One region of the Streptomyces sp. NPDC058307 genome, then DNA from elsewhere that is predicted to be linked to it. Evidence: riboswitches for the same ligand, from Rfam matches in the RefSeq annotation. Region 1 holds a riboswitch; each other region holds the start of a gene.
The links. Region 1 has a riboswitch for cyclic di-AMP ahead of ACFVYN_RS39455 (M23 family metallopeptidase). Riboswitches for the same ligand answer to the same signal wherever they lie in the genome.
Positions count from the first base shown of each region.

Region 2: linked by a shared signal. The riboswitch ahead of ACFVYN_RS19485 (M23 family metallopeptidase) and the one ahead of ACFVYN_RS39455 (M23 family metallopeptidase) in region 1 are both predicted to bind cyclic di-AMP.
Region 3: linked by a shared signal. The riboswitch ahead of ACFVYN_RS11670 (C40 family peptidase) and the one ahead of ACFVYN_RS39455 (M23 family metallopeptidase) in region 1 are both predicted to bind cyclic di-AMP.

Region 1 covers NZ_JBHVYZ010000105.1:4,786-12,298, forward strand. The annotation lists gene lhgO (L-2-hydroxyglutarate oxidase) at 1-781, shown strand, start outside; gene trmB (tRNA (guanosine(46)-N7)-methyltransferase TrmB) at 1,202-2,074, shown strand; gene ACFVYN_RS39445 (PrsW family intramembrane metalloprotease) at 2,126-3,541, shown strand; gene ACFVYN_RS39450 (aldo/keto reductase) at 3,558-4,502, opposite strand; gene ACFVYN_RS39455 (M23 family metallopeptidase) at 4,625-5,650, opposite strand; cyclic di-AMP (ydaO/yuaA leader) riboswitch at 5,662-5,819, opposite strand; tRNA gene ACFVYN_RS39460 (tRNA-Met) at 6,119-6,192, opposite strand; gene ACFVYN_RS39465 (histidine kinase) at 6,374-7,513, shown strand, end outside; gene ACFVYN_RS39470 (response regulator) at 7,513-7,513, shown strand, end outside.
Region 2 covers NZ_JBHVYZ010000025.1:27,623-35,135, forward strand. The annotation lists gene ACFVYN_RS19480 (GntR family transcriptional regulator) at 1-441, opposite strand, end outside; gene ACFVYN_RS19485 (M23 family metallopeptidase) at 629-1,381, opposite strand; cyclic di-AMP (ydaO/yuaA leader) riboswitch at 1,394-1,557, opposite strand; gene ACFVYN_RS19490 (M16 family metallopeptidase) at 1,749-3,137, opposite strand; gene ACFVYN_RS19495 (M16 family metallopeptidase) at 3,134-4,525, opposite strand; gene ACFVYN_RS19500 (DNA topoisomerase (ATP-hydrolyzing) subunit A) at 4,851-7,304, shown strand; gene ACFVYN_RS19505 (CobW family GTP-binding protein) at 7,301-7,513, opposite strand, start outside.
Region 3 covers NZ_JBHVYZ010000012.1:66,279-73,791, reverse strand. The annotation lists gene ACFVYN_RS11705 (adenosylmethionine--8-amino-7-oxononanoate transaminase) at 1-172, opposite strand, end outside; gene bioB (biotin synthase BioB) at 165-1,340, opposite strand; gene ACFVYN_RS11695 (8-amino-7-oxononanoate synthase) at 1,489-2,616, shown strand; gene ACFVYN_RS11690 (DUF397 domain-containing protein) at 2,655-2,876, opposite strand; gene ACFVYN_RS11685 (helix-turn-helix domain-containing protein) at 2,886-3,746, opposite strand; gene ACFVYN_RS11680 (ATP-binding protein) at 3,961-4,419, shown strand; partial or broken gene ACFVYN_RS11675 (DUF6328 family protein) at 4,720-5,007, opposite strand; gene ACFVYN_RS11670 (C40 family peptidase) at 5,198-5,671, opposite strand; cyclic di-AMP (ydaO/yuaA leader) riboswitch at 5,675-5,886, opposite strand; gene ACFVYN_RS11665 (hypothetical protein) at 6,198-6,503, opposite strand; gene ACFVYN_RS11660 (ATP-dependent Clp protease proteolytic subunit) at 6,511-7,146, opposite strand; gene ACFVYN_RS11655 (hypothetical protein) at 7,503-7,513, shown strand, end outside.

The DNA of each region.
Region 1 (7,513 bases):
ACACGTCGGGACGACCGGGGTGTGCGACTTCGTCGGGGTCGCGAGGCAGCTGGCCGAGGCGTCGGGCGCGGAGATCCGGTACGGCGCCGAGGTGCGACGGATCGACCGGCGCCCGGAGCTCGGGGTCGCCGTGCAGACGGTTGCGGGGGACGTCGTACGGGCGCGGGTGCTGGTGAACTGCGCCGGGCTGCACTGTGACGAGATCGCCCGGCTGACCGGGGACGAGCCGGGGATGCGGATCGTGCCGTTCCGGGGGGAGTACTACTCGCTGGCGCGGCCCGAGCTGGTGCGGGGGCTGGTGTATCCGGTGCCGGACCCGGCATTCCCGTTCCTCGGGGTGCATCTCACGCGCGGGATCGACGGAGGAGTGCACATCGGTCCCAACGCGGTGCCGGCGCTGGCCCGGGAGGGGTACGACTGGGGGACCGTACGGCCTCGGGAGCTCGGCGCGACGCTGGCGTGGCCCGGGTCCTGGCGGATAGCCCGGCGGCACTGGCGCTACGGCACGGGGGAGCTGCGGCGGTCGGTGTCACGGAGGGCGTTCACCACGGCGGTACGGCGGCTGCTGCCCGCTGTCACACCGGATGACCTGGTGCCTTCGGCCGCCGGGGTGCGGGCGCAGGCGGTCCTGCGGGACGGGACGCTGGTGGACGACTTCCTGATCCGCGAGGGAGCCCGCGCGGTGCACGTACTGAACGCCCCCTCCCCGGCAGCGACGGCGTCCCTCCCGATCGGCCGCGAGGTGGCCCGACGGGCACTGGAGGCACTGCGCTCGGCGTGACGGGTGACGGGTGTCACCACACCTCGATGCCACCACACCTCCGGGACACCCCGGAGGCAACGCCCCGGACGTGACATGGCCACCGGAACGCGGTGCGCAGTAGCCCGGCATCCGCACGCGGCGCCCGGAGGCGCGGTTGGTCTGGACGCCGTTGGTCTGGACGCGGCTGGTCCGGACGTGCCCGGACGCGACCACCGCACCGCCACCACCCCTGGCCTACCGCCTCGGACGGCGCCTGGTCCAGATGTGACCCCCGGATGTGACCCCCCGGATGTGACCCCCCGGACGTACGCCCAGACGCCGTTCACCCTCACGCCCGGCCCCCGCACACCACGCCCCGGACACCGCCACCCCCACGCCCGCCCCCGCAACACCCCTGAGCGGCGTTCATCCCCGCCCCCGCCGTAAAATCGACCCACTGTGTCTGATTCCCTCAACGCTCCCGATGCCCCCCGCTCCCAACCCCCCGCCTCCGGCGAGGCCGCTCGGCATGTTCCCGGGGGGTCTCTGCGGCACAGCAGGGCCAAGGGGGAGCCGCGGTTTCCCGATGGGCCCAGTGCTGATCCCGCGGGGTCGCACTTCGAGCGGCGGATCCGGAGTTTTCAGCCCCGGCGGAGCCGGGTGACGGCGGGGCAGGCGGACGCGTTGCAGCGCCTGTGGCCCACGTGGGGGCTCGACATCGACGGGCAGCGCACGATCGACCTCGGTGAGATGTTCGGCAACGACCATCCCGTCGTACTGGAGATCGGGTTCGGCATGGGTGAGGCCACCGCGCAGATGGCCGCCGCCGACCCGGGGACCAACATCCTCGCCGTCGACGTGCACACCCCGGGCCAGGGCAATCTGCTCAACCTCGCCGAGCAGCAGAAGCTGTCCAACATCCGGGTCGCCAACGGCGACGCCATCATCCTGCTGCGCGAGATGCTCACCACGGACGCGCTAGACGGACTGCGCGTGTACTTCCCCGACCCCTGGCCCAAGAAGCGGCACCACAAACGGCGACTGATCCAGCCCGAGTTCCTGGACCTGGCCGCGACCCGCCTCAAGCCCGGCGCGCTGGTGCACTGCGCGACCGACTGGGTGCCGTACGCCGAACAGATGCTCGACGTACTCACCGCGCACCCGGACTTCGAGAACACCCAGGCCGACGGCGGTTTCGCGACACGTCCCGACTTCCGGCCGCTGACCCGTTTCGAGGGACAGGGACTGGAGAAGGGACATGTCGTGAACGACCTGCTGTTCCGCCGCGTACAGCACGGCGACCGACCCGACCAGTCCCCCACCGGCGCCTGAGCATCCCGCCCTACCTGCGGGCGGCGCCTCTGTCTCGTTAAGGTCGATGCCGTGGCCACCTTTCCCCCGTATCCGACGTACTCCGGTGAGCCCACCGGTGGCGGTGCGCTGCGGCACGCGCACTGGTGGCAGCGGAAGTGGGTGCGCTACGGCGCGCTCATCACCCTCCTCACGCTGTCCGGGCTCGTCATCCTCGCCCTGGTCCGTCAACAGACCGGCACCGAGGGGTTCCTGGTCGGCCTGGGGCTCGCCGTCCTGCCCGTACCGCTGCTCATAGCCGCGTTCCGCTGGCTCGACCGCGTCGAACCGGGGCCCTGGCGCAATCTGCTGTTCGCCTTCGCCTGGGGCGCCTGCGCGGCCGCGCTGATAGCGATCATCGCCAACAGCTTCGCGACGAAGTGGATAGCGACGGCGACCGCCGACCCGTCCGGCGCGGACACCCTCGGCGCGACCGTGATAGCACCGATCGTCGAGGAGTCGGCCAAGGCCGCCGCCGTGCTGCTCGTCTTCCTGTTCCGCAGACGGGACTTCACCGGGATCGTCGACGGCGTGGTGATAGCGGGGGTCACCGCCACCGGCTTCGCCTTCACCGAGAACATCCTCTACCTGGGCACCGCCTTCGGCACCGACCAGCTCACCGGCGACAGTGGCATCGCCTCCGTCACCGCCGCGACCTTCTTCGTACGCGTCGTCATGTCGCCGTTCGCGCACCCCCTGTTCACCGTCCTGACCGGCATCGGCTTCGGCATCTCCGCGCTGTCCGCGGAACGCCAGCACGTACGGCGGGTGCTCGTCCCGCTGTCCGGGCTGCTGCTCGCGATGGCCATGCACGCGACGTGGAACGGCTCGTCGACGTTCGGGCAGTACGGCTTCTTCGCGGTGTACGCGATGTTCATGGTGCCGGCGTTCGCGCTGCTGACCTGGCTGGTCATCTGGACACGGCAGCGGGAGCTGAGGACCGTGCGCGAGGAACTGCCCGCGTACGCCGTCGCCGGATGGCTGACGCCGACCGAGCCCTATGTGCTGGGCTCGATGCGGGCGCGGCTCTTGGCGCGGGACTACGCGCGGCGGCAGTTCGGCGGGCGGGCCGCGGCGCGGGCGGTCTCGCAGTACGAGGCGTACGCGACGTCGCTTGCCTTCCTGCGGCGCCGGGGGCGGCTCGGGCGGGCGGGCGCGGACTTCGTCGTACGGGAGCGGGAGTTGCTGCACGAGCTGTGGCGGCGGCGGGACGTCGCGCGTCCCTCGCTGGACCACGCGGCCCGGGTGACGGCACCGCCGGTCCCGGTGGCCGCGCCGCCCTGGCCGGTGTACGGGGCGTACGGATACGCCCCTCACCAGCCCCAGCCGACGCACCCCGCCCAGCCGACGCCCCCGGTCCACCCGGTCCACCCGGTCCACCCGGTCCACCCGGTCCACCCGGTCCACCCGGCGGTGCAGTACCCCGCCTACAACCCGTACCGCACGTAGCTCGCGCGGCGGAGGCTCAGGCCGACGCCTCCGTCAGGCGCGCAAGCTCCTCCTCCGTCAGGGTCAGGTCCGCCACGCCCAGCAGCGCCGGCAGCTGTTCCACCGTGCGGGCGGACGCGATCGGCGCCGCGACCGTCGGCCGGGCGGCGAGCCAGGCGAGGGCGACCGTGGCGACCGGGACGGTGTGGGCCTCGGCGATGTCGTCGAGAGCCGCGAGCACCTTCCGGCCGCGCTCGGTGTCCAGGTGCTGGCCGGCGCCCGCGGCGCGCGCGCTGTCGACCGTCGTACCGGGGCGGTACTTGCCGGTGAGGAACCCGGAGGCGAGGGCGTAGTACGGGACGGCGGCGAGGCCCTCCCGGGCGGCGACGGCCTCGAGTTCACCCTCGTACGTGTCGCGCGAGACCAGGTTGTAGTGGGGCTGGAGGGCGACATAGCGCGCGAGGCCCTCGCGGTCGGAGAAGGCGAGGGACTCCGCGAGGCGCGCGGCGGAGATGTTGGAGGCGCCGATCGCCCGCACCTTGCCCGCCCTCACCAGGTCGTCCAGCGCGCCGATGATCTCCTCGACCGGCACCTCGGTCTTGTCGACGTGGGTGTAGTACAGGTCGATGTGGTCGGTGCCCAGGCGCTTCAGGGAGGCGTCGGCGGCGGCCTTGATGTTCGCCCCGGACAGGCCCGGGAAGTCGGGGTGCTGGCTGACCTTCGTGGCGATGACGACGTCGTCGCGGTTGCCGCGGGCCGCCAGCCACTTGCCGATGACGGTCTCGGACTCGCCGCCGGAGTTTCCCTCGACCCACGCCGAGTAGACGTCGGCCGTGTCGATGAAGTTGCCGCCGGCCGCGGTGTACGCGTCGAGCACGTCGAAGGAGGTGGCCTCGTCAGCGGTCCAGCCGAAGACGTTGCCACCGAGGGTGAGCGGGAAGACCTCGAGGTCGGAGGAGCCGAGCTTGCGAAGAGAAGTCATGCCATACGTCAACGCCCGCGCCGGGCGCCGGTCTTCCGCTATGGCCGCAAAGTCCTCGTAAACAAGCGGAAGCAGCTACTCCGGCGCACCGGCGGGAACCTCCGGGAACCCCGAGGGGCGCCTCAGGGAGTGAGCCCCTTGCCGCGCAGCCACGTCATCGGGTCGATCCCGTTGGCCGAGCCGCCCGGGTGGACCTCCAGGTGCAGGTGCGCGCCGGTCACGTTGCCCGTGGCGCCCACGCGTCCGATGACGTCACCGGTGCCGACCTTCTGGCCGACGCTGACGTTGATCGAGGACTGGTGGCAGAACCACAGCTCGGTGCCGTCGTCGAGGGTGAGGATCGTGCGGTAGCCGTAGGAACCGGCCCAGCCGGCCTGGGTGACGGTGCCGCCGTGGATCGCCTTGATGAGCGTGCCCGTGGGGGCGGCGAAGTCGAGGCCCGTGTGGTAGCCGGAGGCCCACAGGGAGCCGGCCTGACCGAAGGTGCCCGTGATGGTGTACGACGAGGTCGGCAGCGTGTACTGCTTGGCGAGCTCGGCCAGGCGCGCGGCCTCGGCCTTCTTCGCGGCCGCCTCCTCCGCCTTCTTCTTCGCGGCGGTGGCCTTCTCCTGGGCCTCCTTCTCCGCCTTGGCGGCGGCCGCGTCGGCCTCCTTCTCGGCGGCGTCCGCGATGGCCTGGGCGGCCTTGGTGTCGAGCTGGCCCTGCTGCACCTCGGCCTGGGCCAGGATGCGCGAGCGCAGCGCCTCACCGGCGCCCGAGGTGCCCTTGACGGTGTCGGCGGTGGTGGCGCCGACACTGCTGAAGGCGCTCGTGTCGTCCGCGGCGGGGGCGGAGTCGTCCGAGATGAGCGAGCCCACGTTGGGCAGGTCCGGCAGCGAGATGGAGACCGGCGGCTTGCCGGTGTTGGCGCTGGCCATCCCGCCGGCGCTGACGGCGGCTATGACACCGACGCCCAGAACGGTGGAGCTACGGGCGAACCCTCCGCCACGCTGCTTGGCGACGCGATGCCGGCCTCGTACGGGGGCGAGGGAGTCCGCGGTGGGGTTCCACTCGCCGAGCGGGGCCTCGTCGTCGGCACGGTAGCCGCCGTATACGAGGGTGTCGCTCGGGACGTACGGCGCCTCGGGGGCAGGCGGGTTGGACGCCACGTGGGCGCGCTCCTTTCCTTCCTTCTCGCCTACCGGGTTAGCTGACGGGTTCGGAGCAGGAAGGTCTCCTACGCGCGTATACCGACCGTGCTGCCACGGCGGAGTACGAGCGATTCACCCCAAGTTGGTGGTTCCCCGGTTCCCTTGCGGAATTCGGCGCGTGAGCACGGAGCCGTCTCTTGTGACGGCTGGGACGACCGCGCTGCGTTATCGAACGTTAATAGACCCGGGGGCCCGATTCCAAGCTGTTCCACTTGATCATTAACGAAACCCGGCAGGACTTACGGCCCATGAACGGCTAAAAACGGGCGAGTTGACCTTCACTCAAGCCACACACGGACATTGACGGTATGTCAGCTGTAACGCGGAGGGCGGTCACGCGCTCACCCCGCGTCACATCACGTCACGAGCGGAAAAAACACTCAGGGCCGGAATCCAGTGAACTGGATTCCGGCCCTGAGCCTTGAGTAGCGGGGACAGGATTTGAACCTGCGACCTCTGGGTTATGAGCCCAGCGAGCTACCGAGCTGCTCCACCCCGCGCCGTTGTGTAACCAGCATACGTCATCCGGGGAGTGCTCCGCGCCAGGGTTGTTCCGGGCGTCGTGCAGGTGGTCGAGTCGGCGATGGCCAGGACCGCCGCGGGGAGTGATCCTCGCCCGGCCCCCGATGGTGTAGCGGGCTACACCGTGCGCCCGGGGCCCGTTCGTCTAGCGTGAGCCGCATGTGGAAGTCGGTGCAGCGGACGGCGATGGCGACCGTGCATCTCGTCGTGGCCGCGGCGATGTGCTTCGGCATGTACCTCTTCATCACGGTGCTCCTGATCGCCGCCATCGGTACGGTCGCCGTGGTCGGCTGCTGGCTGCTGCCCGAGGCCGTGCTGCTGATACGGCGGATCGCCGGCGCCAAGCGGAACCTGACCGCCCTGTGGACGGGCCGGGAGATCCCCGAGGCGTACACACCGATGACCGGCACCCTGCGCGAACGGCTGCGCATCTCGGTGCGGGACCCCGGCACGCTCAGGGACCTGCGCTGGATGCTCGCCTACTACCTCTACGGCGCCCTCCTCGCCCTCGCCCTCCCGCTGTGGCCCCTCGGCCTGCTGGTCGACGGCGTGTGGGCCGGAGCGCTGCGCCGAGCCCCCGTCGTCCTGCCGCTGATCGTGCGGCTCGCGGACACCGAGGCCCGCTGGTCGGCCGTGCTGCTCATGCCGTCCCCGAGTGCCAGGCTGGCCCGCCGGGTCGAGGAGCTGCGGGAGACCCGGGCCGACGCGATCGCCGCGCACGAGGCCGAGCTGCGCCGCATCGAGCGGGACCTGCACGACGGCGCCCAGGCCAACCTGGTGGCGCTGTCGATGCGGATCGGACTCGCCAAGCGGGCCTACGAGCGTGACCCGGACGCCGCCCGCAAACTGCTGGACGACGCCCAGGACCAGGCCGAACAGGCGTTGACGGAGCTGCGGCAGGTGGTGCGCGGGATCCATCCGCCGATCCTCACCGACCGGGGTCTCGTCGGCGCGGTACGGGCGCTCGCCGCGAGCAGCGGGCTCACCGTGGGCGTGGACGACGGCGGCCTGGACGAGGGCACCCGGGCGCCCGCGGCGGTGGAGGCCGCGGCCTACTTCGTGGTCGCCGAGTCGCTCACCAACGTCGCCAAGTACAGCGGCGCCGACCGGGCCGAGGTCCGGCTGGCCAGGACCCGGCGGGGTCTGACCGTGCGGGTGCGGGACGAGGGCCGGGGCGGCGCCGACGAGTCCGCGGGCTCGGGGCTGCTCGGGATGCGGCGCAGGGTCGCCGCGCTCGACGGGACCTTCGAAGTGACCAGCCCCGCCGGGGGCCCGACCGTGATCGATGTGGAGCTGCCG
Region 2 (7,513 bases), on a different contig from region 1:
CAGCATCGAGGTCAGCGCGGGGCTGCCGGAGGCCTGCGCGAGCGTCTCGTGGAACCAGCCCCCCAGGGAGCGCAGATCGTCGCTGTTGCCGCGCCTGGCCCGCTCCTGCCCCAGCCTGACCAGGCCGCGCAGCACCTTCAGATGGGCCTCGGTGCGCCGCTGGGCGGCCCGGGAGGCACCGAGCGGTTCGAGGAGCATGCGCATCTCCAGGAGGTCGGCGCCCTCCTGCTCGGTCGGTTCTGCCACACACGCGCCCGCGTGGCGCCGCGTCACCACGAAGCCCTCGGCCTCCAGTGTGCGCAGGGCTTCGCGGACCGGGACCCGGGAGACGCCGTAGCGGCGGGCGAGCAGTTCCTCGGTGAGCCGGCTCCCGCGCTCGTGGACTCCGGCGACGATGTCGTCGCGGATCGCCGTGCATACCGAGTGCGCCGGAATACGCATGTCCGACCTCCGTCTTAATCCCCGTGAAACGTCGCCGATTGACGTGTGTTCAGTGACTCTATTGCAATGAGCGGGAATTTCCGACGGCGGACGGGAATCCGGGGATATTTTTTGGACAACGGGGCCCCGGAAACGACGAAAACCCCGGCTCGGGAGCCGGGGCCTCGTGGCGGTCGCGCGGTGGGCGTCAGACGTTGACCCCGTGGGAGCGCAGGTAGGCGACGGGGTCGATGTCCGAGCCGTACTCGGGAGTGGTGCGCGCCTCGAAGTGCAGGTGCGGGCCGGTGACGTTGCCGGTCGCGCCGGAGAGGCCGATCTGCTGGCCGGGAGTGACCGACTGGCCGACCGAGACGCCGATGGACGACAGGTGGCCGTACTGGGTGTACGTGCCGTCGGCCATCCTGATCACGATCTGGTTGCCGTACGACCCGCCCCAGCCGGTCTCCACGACGGTGCCGCGGCCGACCGCGTGGACCGAGGTGCCGCTGGCGGCGTGGAAGTCGATGCCGGTGTGGCTGCCGGAGGACCACAGGGAGCCGCCGGTCTTGTAGCCGGTGGACACGTAGGAGCCGGAGATCGGGGCGACGAAGCGGTTGAGGCGCTTGCGCTCGGCCTCGCGGGCGGCGCGCTCCTTGGCCTCGCGTATCTCCTTGGCGCGCGCCTCGGCCTTGCGCTTGGCCTCCGCCGCCGCCTTCTTCTGCGCGGCGGCCTGCGCCTGCGCCTCGGCCTGGGCGTCGAGCTGGTCGGCGAGGGACTCCCCGACGCTGACGACGGGCATGAGGCCGGTCTGCTCCACGGAGTTGTCGGCGGCGAACGCCGGGGCTGCGATGGTGCCGATGACGCCGGTGGTGGCGAGGGCCGCGACACCCGCCGCGCGGGCGGTGGTGCGCTTCATACGGCCGGGACGACGGTGCTTCCCGGTGGCGCAGGTGAACGCCATGTGGTGGCTGGTCCTTTCCTTCCTTCTCGCCTACCGGGTTAGCTGACGGGTTCGGAGCAGGAAGGTCTCCTACGGACCCCCTCGCGGTGCGCGGGCGTCCGATTCACCCCAGGGACTTGTGATGGGTCCCCGGCTCCCCTGACTTACGCCATGCGGGGACTCGGCGATGACTGTCCGGTGCCGCGGGCGCGGCGCAGTGCCTGACGGACAGCCCAGAGGACGCTAAGCGGGGCCACTTTCAATCCCCAAACCGATCACGGGGTTTGTAGCGCATCCCACAGGGCAGACAGGCAACCTCCTGCCCAATTCGGACATCCAGGAGCCCTGGTGGCTGTTGCGTCACCAGGGCTCCTGACGTCCAGCTCCTCTACTCGGCCGTCACGACCTTGACTTCGCCGATGCCGAGCGCCTCGACGGGCTCCTTGATGGCGGCCGCGTCGCCGACCAGGATCGTCACCAGCCGGTCCACCGGGAAGGCGTTCACGACGGCCGCGGTGGCCTCGACGGTGCCGGTCGCGGCGAGCTGCTGGTACAGGGTCGCCTGGTAGTCGTCGGGCAGGTGCTGCTCGACCTGGTCGGCCAGCGTGCTCGCGACGGCCGCGGCCGTCTCGTACTTGAGCGGTGCCACTCCGACGAGGTTCTGTACGGCGACATCGCGCTCGGCGTCGGTGAGACCGCCCTCGGCCAGCGTGCGCAGCACCTTCCACAGGTCGTCCAGGGCGGGACCGGTGTTCGGGGTGTCGACCGAGCCGCTGATGGCGAGCATCGCGGCGCCCGAGCCGTCCGGGGCGGACCTGAGGACCTGCCCGAACGACCGTACGCCGTAGGTGTAGCCCTTCTCCTCGCGCAGGACGCGGTCCAGGCGGGAGGTGAGGGTGCCGCCGAGGCAGTAGGTGCCGAGCACCTGCGCGGGCCACACGCGTGCGTGCCGGTCGGCGCCGATACGGCCGATCAGCAGTTGCGTCTGGACGGCGCCGGGGCGGTCCACGATGACGACGCGGCCGGTGTCGTCGGCGGTCACCGGCGGCACGGGGCGCGGCCGGCCCGTGGACCCCGTCCAGGAGCCGAGGGTGTCGGCGAGCAGCGCGTCCAGGTCGATGCCGGTGAGGTCGCCGACGACCACGGCGGTCGCGGTGGCGGGCCGCACGTGCTTCTCGTAGAAGCCGCGTACGGCCGCGGAGTCGATGTTCTCGACGGTCTCCTCGGTGCCCTGGCGCGGGCGCGACATGCGCGAGTCCGCCGGGAACAGCTCCCTGGAGAGTTCCTTGGCGGCGCGCCGGGACGGGTTGGCCAGCTCGTGCGGGATCTCGTCCAGGCGGTTGCGGACGAGCCGCTCGACCTCGCTGTCCGCGAACGCGGGCGCCCTGAGCGCGTCGGCCAGCAGACCGAGCGCCTTCGCGAGGCGGGAGGCCGGCACTTCGAGGCTGAGGCGGACGCCCGGGTGGTCGGCGTGCGCGTCGAGGGTGGCGCCGCAGCGCTCCAGCTCGGCGGCGAACTCCTCGGCGGAGTGCTTGTCGGTGCCTTCGGAGAACGCGCGCGCCATGATCGTGGCGACACCGTCCAGGCCGGCCGGCTCGGCGTCCAGGGGCGCGTCCAGGAGCACCTCGACGGCGACGACCTGCTGGCCGGGGCGGTGGCAGCGCAGGAGGGTGAGGCCGTTGTCGAGCTTCCCGCGCTCGGGGGCGGGGAAGGCCCAGACCTTGGGCTCGCCCGCCTGCGGCTGCGGGTGGAATTCCATCGCGGCGAGCTCGGTCACTTGGCCGCCTCCTCGTTCTCGTCGGTCGCTTCCACGGTGGCCGCGGAGTCCGGGGCGTCGGCGTCCTCGGCGCTCTGGGCGATCTCGGCCGGGGCGGTGGGCTCGTAGACGAGCACCGCGCGGTTGTCGGGGCGCAGCTTGGCCTTGGCGACCTCCTGCACCTCCTCGGCGCTCACCTCCAGGACCCGCTGTACGGCGGTCAGGGCGAGCTGGGGGTCGCCGAACAGGACGGCGAAACGGCACAGTTCGTCGGCACGGCCCGCGACGGTGCCGAGCCGGTCCAGCCACTCGCGCTCCAACTGGGCCTGGGCGCGCTCCATTTCCTCGGCCGTGGGGCCCTCGGCGGCGAACCGGGCGAGCTCCTCGTCGATGGCGGCCTCGATGACCGGCACCTCGACATCACCAGAGGTCTTCACGTCGAGCCAGCCCAGGGAGGGCGCACCGGCCAGGCGCAGCAGGCCGAAGCCGGCCGCGACGGCCGTACGGTCGCGCCGTACCAGCCGGTTGTAGAGGCGGGAGGACTCTCCGCCGCCGAGGACGGTGAGGGCCAGGTCGGCCGCGTCCGCCTCACGGGTGCCGTCGTGCGGGAGCCGGTAGGCGGCCATCAACGCGCGCGCGGGGACCTCCTCCTCGACGACCTCGCGCAGCTGCTCGCCGATGACCTCGGGCAGGGAGCCGTCGCGGGGCGCGGGCTTGCCGTCGTGCGAGGGGATCGAGCCGAAGTACTTCTCGACCCAGGCGAGCGTCTGCTCCGGGTCGATGTCGCCGACGACCGACAGGACGGCGTTGTTGGGCGCGTAGTACGTGCGGAAGAACGCGCGCGCGTCCTCAAGCGTGGCCGCGTCCAGGTCTGCCATCGACCCGATCGGGGTGTGGTGGTAGGGGTGGCCCTCCGGGTACGCGAGCGCGGTCAGCTTCTCGAACGCGGTGCCATAGGGGACGTTGTCGTAGCGCTGCCTGCGCTCGTTCTTGACGACGTCGCGCTGGTTCTCCATCGACTCGTCGTCGAGGGCGGCCAGCAGCGAGCCCATGCGGTCGGCCTCCAGCCAGAGGGCGAGCTCCAGCTGGTGCGTCGGCATGGTCTCGAAGTAGTTGGTGCGCTCGAAGCTGGTGGTGCCGTTGAGCGAGCCGCCCGCGCCCTGGACAAGCTCGAAGTGCCCGTTGCCCTTGACCTGTCCGGAACCCTGGAACATCAAGTGCTCGAAAAGGTGAGCCAGGCCGGTACGTCCCTTGACCTCGTGGCGCGAACCGACGTCGTACCAGAGGCACACCGCCGCGACCGGGGTCAAGTGGTCCTCGGAGAGCACCACGCGCAGGCCGTTGGCCAGGCGGTGCTCGGTCGCTGTCAGGCCCCCGGTGCCTGCCTGGTCTGTGGCCGTGTGACCCATGGGCATGTACGTCCCTTCGATCGCGTTCGCGGTCGTGGAAACCGCGGTTTTCCTGCCGGTCCTGCCACTGTATGCAAGCGTGCGGACCCCCGGCGAAGTTCCCGGAGCGCGTACGCCCACAGCGGATCGCGTAGCCTGCGGGCAACCGTGACGGAGGCGCTGTGCCGTTGCCGGGCCGGGCGGCCCTGCCGGGCCCCGGCCCGGACTGTCAGTGCCGCGGTCCACAATGGTCCGCGCAGACCCGTTCACGCTTCAGCAAGAGTGAGCCAAAGGGCCGACGTGAGCGACCCGTAGGCGAGCGACCAGAAAAGAGGAGCCGGCAGCGATGGCCCGCCGCAGCACGAAGACCCCGCCGCCCGACGACTCGTACGAGGAGCGGATCCTCGACATCGACGTCGTGGACGAGATGAAGGGCTCGTACCTCGAGTACGCGTACTCGGTCATCTACTCCCGCGCGCTCCCCGACGCCCGCGACGGCCTCAAGCCGGTGCACCGGCGCATCGTCTACCAGATGAACGAGATGGGCCTGCGCCCCGACCGCGGTTATGTGAAGTGCGCCCGCGTGGTCGGCGAGGTCATGGGCAAGTTGCACCCGCACGGCGACGCGTCGATCTACGACGCCCTCGTGCGCATGGCACAGCCCTTCTCGATGAGCGTGCCGCTGATCGACGGCCACGGAAACTTCGGCTCGCTGGGCAACGACGACCCGCCGGCCGCCATGCGGTACACCGAGTGCCGCGCGGCCGAGGCCGCGAGCCTGATGACGGAGTCCATCGACGAGGACACCGTCGACTTCTCGCCCAACTACGACGGCCAGGAGCAGGAGCCGGGCGCGCTGCCCGCCGCCTTCCCCAACCTCCTGGTGAACGGCGCCTCGGGCATCGCGGTCGGCATGGCCACCAACATGGCGCCGCACAACCTTTCCGAGGTCATCGCGGCCGCCCGCCACCTGATCCGCTACCCGAACGCGGATCTGGACGCCCTGATGAAGCACGTCCCGGGCCCCGACCTGCCCACCGGCGGCCGGATCGTCGGTCTCTCCGGCATCCGGGACGCCTACGAGACGGGCCGCGGCACCTTCAAGATCCGCGCGACGGTGTCGGTGGAGACGGTGACGGCCCGCCGCAAGGGCCTGGTCGTCACCGAGCTGCCCTTCACGGTCGGCCCGGAGAAGGTGATCGCCAAGATCAAGGACCTGGTCGGCTCGAAGAAGCTGCAGGGCATCGCCGACGTCAAGGACCTCACCGACCGCGCGCACGGCCTGCGTCTGGTCATCGAGATCAAGAACGGCTTCGTGCCGGAGGCGGTCCTTGAGCAGCTCTACAAGCTGACGCCGATGGAGGAGTCCTTCGGCGTCAATAACGTCGCGCTGGTGGACGGTCAGCCCCTCACCCTGGGCCTCAAGGAGCTCCTCGAGGTCTATCTCGACCACCGCTTCGAAGTGGTGCGCCGCCGCAGCGAGTTCCGGCGCACCAAGCGGCGCGACCGACTGCACCTGGTCGAGGGGCTGCTCACCGCCCTGATCGACATCGACGAGGTCATCCGCATCATCCGCTCCAGCGACAACTCCGCGCAGGCGAAGGAAAGCCTGATCGAGCGCTTCTCGCTGAGCGAGATCCAGACGCAGTACATCCTGGACACGCCCCTGCGGCGTCTGACCCGGTTCGACCGCATCGAGCTGGAGTCGGAGAAGGACCGGCTCAACACCGAGATCGCGGAGCTGACCCGGATCCTGGAGTCGGACGCCGAGCTGCGCAAGCTGGTCTCCGCCGAGCTGGCCGCGGTCGCCAAGAAGTACGGCACCGAGCGGCGCACAGTGCTGCTGGAGGCCGGAGCCACGGCCCCCGTGGCCGCCGTACCGCTGCAGGTGGCGGACGACCCGTGCCGGGTGCTGCTGTCCTCGACGGGTCTGCTGGCCCGTACGGCGAACGGCGAGCCGCTCGCGGAGGAGGCCGGCGGCAAGCGCGCCAAGCACGACGTGATCGTCTCGGCGGTGCCGGCCACCGCGCGGGGCGAGATCGGCGCGGTGACCTCGTCCGGCCGTCTTCTCCGCCTGAACGTCATCGACCTGCCGCAGCTCCCGGAGTCGGCCGCGAACCTCGCGGGCGGCGCCCCGCTGTCGGAGTTCCTCTCCCTGGAGGACGGCGAGACGCTGATCTGCCTCACCACACTGGACGAGTCCTCGCCCGGTCTGGCGCTCGGCACCGAACAGGGCGTCGTCAAGCGCGTGGTCCCCGACTACCCGTCCAACAAGGACGAGTTGGAGGTCATCACGCTCAAGGAGGGCGACCGGATCGTCGGCGCGGTGGAACTGCGCACCGGCGAGGAGGACCTGGTCTTCATCACCGACGACGCCCAGCTCCTGCGCTACCAGGCCTCACAGGTCCGTCCGCAGGGGCGTCCCGCGGGCGGTATGACGGGCATCAAGCTCACCGAGGGCGCCAAGGTCATCTCCTTCACCGCGGTGGACCCGGCGGTGGACGCGGTCGTCTTCACGGTCGCGGGCTCACGCGGCACGCTCGACGACTCCGTCCAGACGACGGCCAAGCTGACGCCGTTCGACCAGTACCCGCGCAAGGGCCGCGCCACGGGCGGCGTCCGCTGCCAGCGGTTCCTGAAGGGCGAGGACTGCCTGTCCCTGGCCTGGGCTGGCGCCGTCCCCGCCCGCGCCGCGCAGAAGAACGGCACGCCGGCCGACCTCCCGGAGATCGACCCGCGCCGTGACGGCTCGGGCGTGTCGCTGGCGAAGACGGTGTCGGTGGTGGCGGGGCCGCTCTAGGCCGGTTCTTCGGGGTCCTCCTCGGTGCCCTGTACGTAACGCAGGACGCCCCACATGCCGGCCTCGTCGGCGTGCGGGGCGTCTGTCGTGTGTGCCCTGCACGCCTCCAGTTCCTTGCCGAGGGCGGGTACGTCGATGCCGGAGCCGATGAGGACGAGCTGGGTGCGGCGCGGGTCGCCGGGTGGCCAGGGTTCCGGGTAGAACCGCAG
Region 3 (7,513 bases), on a different contig from region 1:
AGGACATCCCGTCGACCAGCTCCGGGCCCTCGGCGAGCTTCAGCCGCACCCCGCTCGCCGACTCCACGACGAGCGGGTCCACCCGGCCGGGCATCGGACCGTACGGATGCCACACGTGCCGCCGGTCCAGCGCCAGCAGCTCCGGCACCGGCAGGGCGGGCAGATCAGGCATTGGGCGCGAGATCCGTTCCGGCGCCTCGGCGGCGTACGGCGACCAGATCCGTACGGGGCTCGCTGACCGTCGGCGCGGCCGGGGCGGCCGTACCGCAGACCCCGCCGTCCGCGTGCGACCCGCAGCCGGCGCTCTCGTGGGAACCGCACCCACCCCCGGACGTGACCCGGTGCTCCGGCAGTGTCACCTCGCCCGCGCCCTCCACCTCGAAGCCGGCGTCGGCGATCATCTCCAGGTCGGCCTTGCCGGCCTGGCCCTCGGTGGTGAGGTAGTCGCCCAGGAAGATCGAGTTGGCGAGGTTGAGGGCGAGGGGCTGCATGGTGCGCAGATGGACCTCGCGGCCGCCCGCGATACGGACCTCGACGTCCGGGCAGACGAAACGGACCATCGCCAGGATGCGCAGGCAGCGCTGCGGGGTGAGGTTCCACTCCTTGGCCAGCGGGGTGCCCTCGACCGGGATCAGGAAGTTGACCGGAACCGAGTCGGGGTCCAGCTCGCGCAGCGAGTAGACGACGTCGACCAGGTCCTCGTCGCTCTCGCCCATGCCGGCGATCAGGCCCGAGCAGGCGGACAGGCCGGCCGCGTGCGCCTTGTTCACGGTGTCGACCCGGTCGGCGTAGGTGTGCGTGGTCGTGATGTCGCCGTAGGTCGACTCGGAGGTGTTGAGGTTGTGGTTGTAGGCGTCCGCGCCCGCCTCGCGCAGCCGCTCGGCCTGGCCGTCGGAGAGCAGACCCAGACAGGCGCACACCTCGACGCCCTCGTTCTGGTCCTTGATCGCCTTGATGGTGCCCGCGACCCGGTCCACGTCACGGTCGGTCGGACCGCGCCCCGAGGCCACCAGGCAGACCCGCTTGGCGCCGCCCGCAAGGCCCGCCGCCGCGGCCTGGGATGCCTGCTCCGGCTTGAGCCAGGTGTACTTCAGGATACCGGCCTCGGAGCCGAGCCGCTGCGAGCAGTAGGAGCAGTCCTCGGGGCAGAGCCCGGACTTCAGGTTGACGAGATAGTTGAGTTTCACCCGGCGCCCGAACCAGTGCCGGCGCACCTTTCCGGCCGCGGCCACCACGTCGAGCAGGTCGTCGTCGGAGGTGGCCAGCACGGCCAGCGCCTCCTCGCGGGTCGGCAGCTCGCGCCGAAGCCCCTTGTCCACCAGCGTGTTCAGCAGGTCCATGAGAGCCGATCCTGTCCTACGGACCCGCCCCTGGCCAAGGTAGGGATCGGACAACACACCCGCTTCGACGTGTGGGTATTGCCACACCGTGGGTAGCGTTTGCTGCCGCTAGGGTCTGTCCGTTGTCTACAAAAGCCCCGGAGGACCCATGGCGTTCGGCTGGATCGACGAGCAGGCGGCGGCGCGCCGGCGGGCCGGACTCGTACGGACCCTGCGGCCGCGTCCGGCCGACTCGCCGCTGCTCGATCTCGCGAGCAACGACTACCTGGGCCTGGCCCGCCATCCCGAGGTCGTCGAAGGCGCCGCGGCGGCCGCGCGGACCTGGGGCGGCGGCGCCACCGGGTCCCGGCTCGTCACCGGCACCACCGGGCTGCACACCGAACTCGAACGCGAACTGGCCGACTTCTGCGGCTTCGAGGCGGCGCTCGTCTTCTCCTCCGGATACGCGGCGAACCTGGCCGCGGTCACCGCGCTCGCGCCGCACGGCTCGCTGATCGTCTCCGACGCGGGCAACCACGCCTCGCTCATCGACGGCTGCCGGCTGGCCCGCGGCACGGCCCAGGTCGTCGCGCACGCCGACCCGGACGCGGTGCGCAAGGCGCTCGGCACGCACGACGGCCCGGCCATCGCCGTGTCCGACACGGTCTTCTCGGTCGACGGCGACGCGGCGCCCCTGGCCGCCCTCGCCGAGGCATGCCGGGAGCACGGCGCCGGCCTGGTCGTCGACGACGCCCACGGTCTGGGTGTGCTCGGCGCCGGCGGCCGCGGCGCCCCGCAGGCGGCGGGACTCGCGGGCGCCGACGACGTGGTCGTCACGGTCACGCTGTCCAAGTCGCTCGGCAGCCAGGGCGGTGCCGTCCTCGGCCCCGCACGGGTCGTCGAACACCTGGTCAACACGGCACGGACGTTCATCTTCGACACCGGTCTGGCCCCCGCGTCGGCGGGAGCCGCCCTCGCGGCCCTGCGGCTGCTCGGCCGTGAGCCCGAGCGGGCCGCACGCGCGCGCGAGGTGGCGACCGGACTGCACGCACGCCTGACCGCCGCGGGTCTGGAAGCGGTACGTCCGGACGCCGCGGTGGTCTCGGTGCGCGCGCCCTCCCCGGAGGAGGCCGTGCAGTGGGCGGCGAACTGCCGTGCCGCCGGGCTCTTCGTGGGCTGTTTCCGGCCCCCTTCCGTGCCCGACGGCATCTCACGGCTCAGGCTGACCGCCCGCGCGGACCTCTCCGAGGAGCAGATCGAACGCGCTGTGCGTGTGATCGGCGAAACACGACCATGAGTCGGCGTGACACGGCCGTGCTCCTGATGGTCTGACGGTCAGAACGCGGCTGTGAAGCCCGCCCAGCTCTCGGGGGAGAAGAGCAGCGCGGGTCCGTCCGGATTCTTGGAGTCGCGTACGGCGAGCAGCCCGGCACAGGGCCCGGCCGACGGCCTCGCCGTCTCGACGCAGTTGTTCGCCCCGGTGCTGTAGCTGCTGCGCAGCCAGCGCACTTCGGGCAGTTCCGTAGTGGTGGATACGTTCCGAGGCAGTGCAGACATGGTGCCTCCTTACGCGCCGTCACCCATCGCGGCGAGGTAATCCAACGAGTCCTCGGGCGAAAGGGCGTGGGACTGAAGGGTGTTGAAGGCCTCGGTGTAGGCCTGGAGGTCTTCTTTCCGCTCGAGATAGAGGCTACTCGTCAAGTGGTCGAGAACAACTACATCCAGATCAGAAGTGCGCGGGAATGAGAAGATTACGAAAGGCCCCGTGATACCCACATGCGCCCCGGCAGTGAACGGCAGTACCTGCAGCCGCACTTGAGGCAACCGCGCCGCCTCCAGGAGCCTCCTCAGCTGCCGGGCCATCACCTCGGGACCGCCGACCTCCCGCCGCAGCACCGCCTCGTCCAGGACGGCGCTCAACTCCAGAGGCGGCTGCGCGCGAAGGATGTCCTGCCGGGCCAGCCGCACCTTGACCAGTGCGTCGAGACGTTCGTCGTCGAGGCCATCCACCGCGGCCCGGGTCACCGCGCGGGCGTACTCGGGCGTCTGCAGCAGCCCGGGCACGACCGAGGTCTCCAGCGTGCGCATCGCGCTCGCCTGGGCCTCCAGACTGATGAAGTCCCGGTACGTCGGCGGCAGGACACCCCGGTACGCGTGCCACCAGTGGTGCCGGCCGCCGGTCTCGTCGGAGCCCGCCAATACCATCAGCAGCTCCCGCAGATTCGCGTCCCCCACGCGGTAGGCGTCGAGAAGTAACCGCACATCGGCCGGCTTCACGCCGCTGGCACCGGTCTCGATGCGGCTCACCTTCGACTGGTGCCAGCCCACGAGCCGGGCGGCCTCACCGCTGGTGAGCCCCGCACTCGCGCGCAGCGCACGCAGTTCGGCGCCCAGTTTTCGCCGACGCACCGCGGGGCCGTGCTGCATGGCGCTACTCCTTACTCCGTGCGAGCCGCCCGCATACGGTCTCGCGTCGCGGAGTTCACCGCTTCGAGCGACAGATATATGCACATCTTGGTGGATCGGCACCCGTCACGGCCTCGGTGATGGCACTCTGACGATGAACCACCAGTCCGGGACCGTACTCGAACCATCCGCACCGTGTCGGACTCCGGTCCCGTGGGAAAGGGACGACGTCGCCATGGCAGACCACCTGGAAGCATCCGTCACTCTGCCGAGCGAACCCGCCTCGGTCTCCGCGGCCCGCACCTATGTCCTGACCACACTGGCGGAGTGGGGGCTGCCGCCGACCACCGACGCCGCCGAGACCGTCCGGCTCATCGTCTCCGAACTCACCACCAACGCCGTACAGCACACCTTCGGGCAGTCACCCACCTTCACGGTGGACATCGAGCTGGAGCGTGACGAACACCTGCGCATCGGGGTCACCGACAGCCACCCCCGCTTCCCCAAGCGGCTGCCGGCCGCGGTCCAGCAGGACAACGGGCGGGGGATGGTGATCATCCGCTGGCTCGCCGCGGAGTACGGCGGCAGACTGAGCGTCAGGCCCACCCGGGAAGGCGGCAAGACCGTCTCCATCGAACTGCCCTGGACCGTACCTGCGGAGCCGGTCACCGCCGCCGGCCAGCAGGAGCCGTGACCGACCGGTCGCGGACGCGGGTGCCGCGGGCACGCGTGTCAGACCGGCCGCGCTCTGTCGCACGCTGGGGCGGCCGAGCCGTCGTCGGGGTCGCCGCAGGCGCGGTGACGGCTCTCGGGGTGATGCTCCCGGGCGGGCCGCCGCGCGCGGCCTGATCACCTCGTGCTCCGCCGGCCGGGGTGCCGGGCGCGCCGGTGCCGCCTCGCGCTCCTCGGCGAGGCCCGCCCGCCGGACCAGTCGGGGAAGCGTGCCCCACAGGCCCACACACACCATCAGGGTCGCCGCGCCCGCGGCCACTCCGCCCGCCCGGCCCGTCGTCACGTCCACCACGAGCAGCACCGATCCGGTGAACGCGAACACCAGAACCCCCATGCCGACCGTCGCGAGCCGGGAGGAGACCGGCACGATGCGGGCCTTGGCGCCGCGTTGGAAGAGCGAGCGGTGCAGGGCGGCGGGCGCGGTGAAGAGGGCCGCCGCGAGCACCGCGAACAGCAGCGTGGTGACGTACGGGGCGCGCTGGAAGGTGTCGGGCGACGGGAAGCGCCGGGTGAAGGCCAGGGTCAGCAGAAAGGCGAAGAGGATCTGCACCCCGGTCTGGGTGACGCGCAGTTCCTGGAGCAGTTCGCCGAAGTTGCGGCCGGCGCACTCCAACGGGTCTCGCTGCGGGCGGTGCACCGGCTGTGGTCGGCCATGCGGCACGGGTAACCACCTGAGCCCGTGTCACGGGAGGCCCGAGAGGGCGACGGGAGGTCAGGTCGCCGCCGCCCCCTCGGGGGCGTCACTTGACCCGGCCGTACCAGACGCTCTTCGTCCAGATCTTCTGCAGTCGCACCACGTCCCCGGTCTTCGGGGCGTGCCAGATCTTTCCCTTCCCGGCGTAGATGCCGACGTGGTACACGTTCGAACCCGAGTGGAAGAACACCAGGTCGCCGGCCTTGCGGCTGCGCACGCCGATGTGGCGGGTCTTGTTGTACTGCTGGGCCGCCGTGCGCGGGAGCTTCTTGCCCGCCTTCTTGAACGAGTACAGCGTGAGCCCTGAGCAGTCGAAGCGGCGGGGCCCGGTGGCGCCGTACTTGTACGGCGAGCCCTTCTTGGAGGCCGCTACCTTGAGTGCCTTCGTCGCAGGTGTCGCTGCCGCGGCGTCGGGCGCGAGGCCCGGGACCACGACGGAGCCGCCCACGGCGGCGATGGCGAAGGCCGAGGCCGTACCGGCCCGGACCATCAGCGACGGGACACGATTGAGCGCAGTCATGCGCAACCCTTCGTCAGCCGCCTGTGAAGGATGACCTGTCGGATTCGGGCTGGCGAAGTTGCCCGGCCGCTGACGCGGCTTCACCCCAAGGGATGCTCGGCCCGGTCATGGTGTGACCGTTCCGGCGACCCGTCGTGCTTGGGTCCTCCACTCCTGCCGATCCACTTCTGTCGACCGGTCATCCGGGCGGCGGCAGGACTCGGCGTCCGCCCGGATCGCCCCGCCACTGCGGCGGGGGCTTGTCGTCAGACAGGGATCTTGGCGCAAGAAAGTGCGAAAAGCCCAACGGAACCGATGATTTGTGGTGTTACTCACCACTCACCCGTTTGGGTGGACACCCCTTCGAAGGACCCCGAAGGAAGGGGTGTCGAGGGGTCAGGAGACCCCCGGACCAGCACAGAAGGGCCTCGTTCCGGTAGCGAACCAGGCGCGTTGCGCAAGTTCGACGCTCGCAAAAAGGGAGCCGTGCCTCCTCCAATAGGGGGTACGTCGTTTGGTCCGTTTCGACTCAGGTCCGGACGCCTCATCAACTGTCGGGCTCGGGAGGGACGGTGACCCGGGCCGTACGCCGCTCGCCGTCCAGGACCCGCAGCGCCCGCGCCAGCGTCTCGGCGTGCAGTTCGCGCTCACCCCGGCCGTGCATCAGCACCAGCGCGTCGCGCAGCTCGGTCGCCCTGCTCACCAGCGCCTGCGCGGCGCGCAGGCCGCCGTAGGTGTCCTCGCGCCGGGCCGGGTTGATCCGGCCCAGCAGGTCGACCACGTCGAGATAACGGTCGATCAGCTCGCCCTCGGCGCGCGTGAGTGCGGGCAGCGGTGGAAGGTCCGGGACCATCGGGCGATCACCTCGCGCCCGGTGCGGGGTGGGAGGACCTGCGGCTCGGGACGATCGCGTCCGCCAGGCCGTACTCCACGGCGCCCCGGGCGTCCAGGATCCTGTCGCGCTCGATGTCCGCGCTCACCTGTTCGGGGCTGCGTCCGGTGTGCCGGACCAGCATCTCCTCCAGGCGGGCCCGCACCCGGATCAACTCCTCGGCCTGGATGGCCAGATCGTTCGCCTGTCCCTGCACCGGCTCGCTCAGCGCGGGCTGGTGGATCACCACCCGGGCGCCCGGCAGGACGGACCGCTTGCCGGGGGTGCCCGCCGCCAGCAGCACCGCGGCGGAGGAGCCGGCCTGTCCGAGGCAGGTCGTCTCCACGTCGCAACTGACGTACTGCATCGTGTCGTAGATCGCCGACATCGCGCTGAACGAGCCGCCGGGGGAGTTGATGTACAGCGAGATGTCCCGGTCGGGGGCCTGGTACTCGAGGTACATGAACTGCGCCATCAGATCGTTCGCCGAGGTGTCGTCGATCTGCGTCCCGAGGAAGACGATCCGTTCCTCCAGCAGCTTCGAGTACGGATCCGTCGTCGTGTGCCCGAAGCTCGTGCGCTCATGGAACTCGGGCAGGACGTGACGGGCGGTGGGTCGGATCATGGCGTACCCCTCCTCGCGGCAGGCTGTCCGTAAAAAATGTACAGGACGTACGTGACGTGATGATGGGGCGCATTGAAGTGATCCACAAATCACCGCAGGTCAGGCCGTGTTTAAGCTGATCGTGAAGCAGGTTTCCCTCACGATCGTCTGGTGTGTTCAGGCAGCCCGCGTCGCCCTCAAAGCCGAGCAGAACCGTGAGGTGATCCGAGGCGGCGCGTAGGCAACTGGACCACCGCGCTCCAGGTCACCGGCAGCCGTGAGTGACCGTCTGCAAGCTTCCGAGCGCCGGAGGGCCCGTCGTCCGTACTCTGGGGGGCTTGCGGCGAATCAGGCTGATTCCTGGCACGATGCCTGTTATGCAACGGGT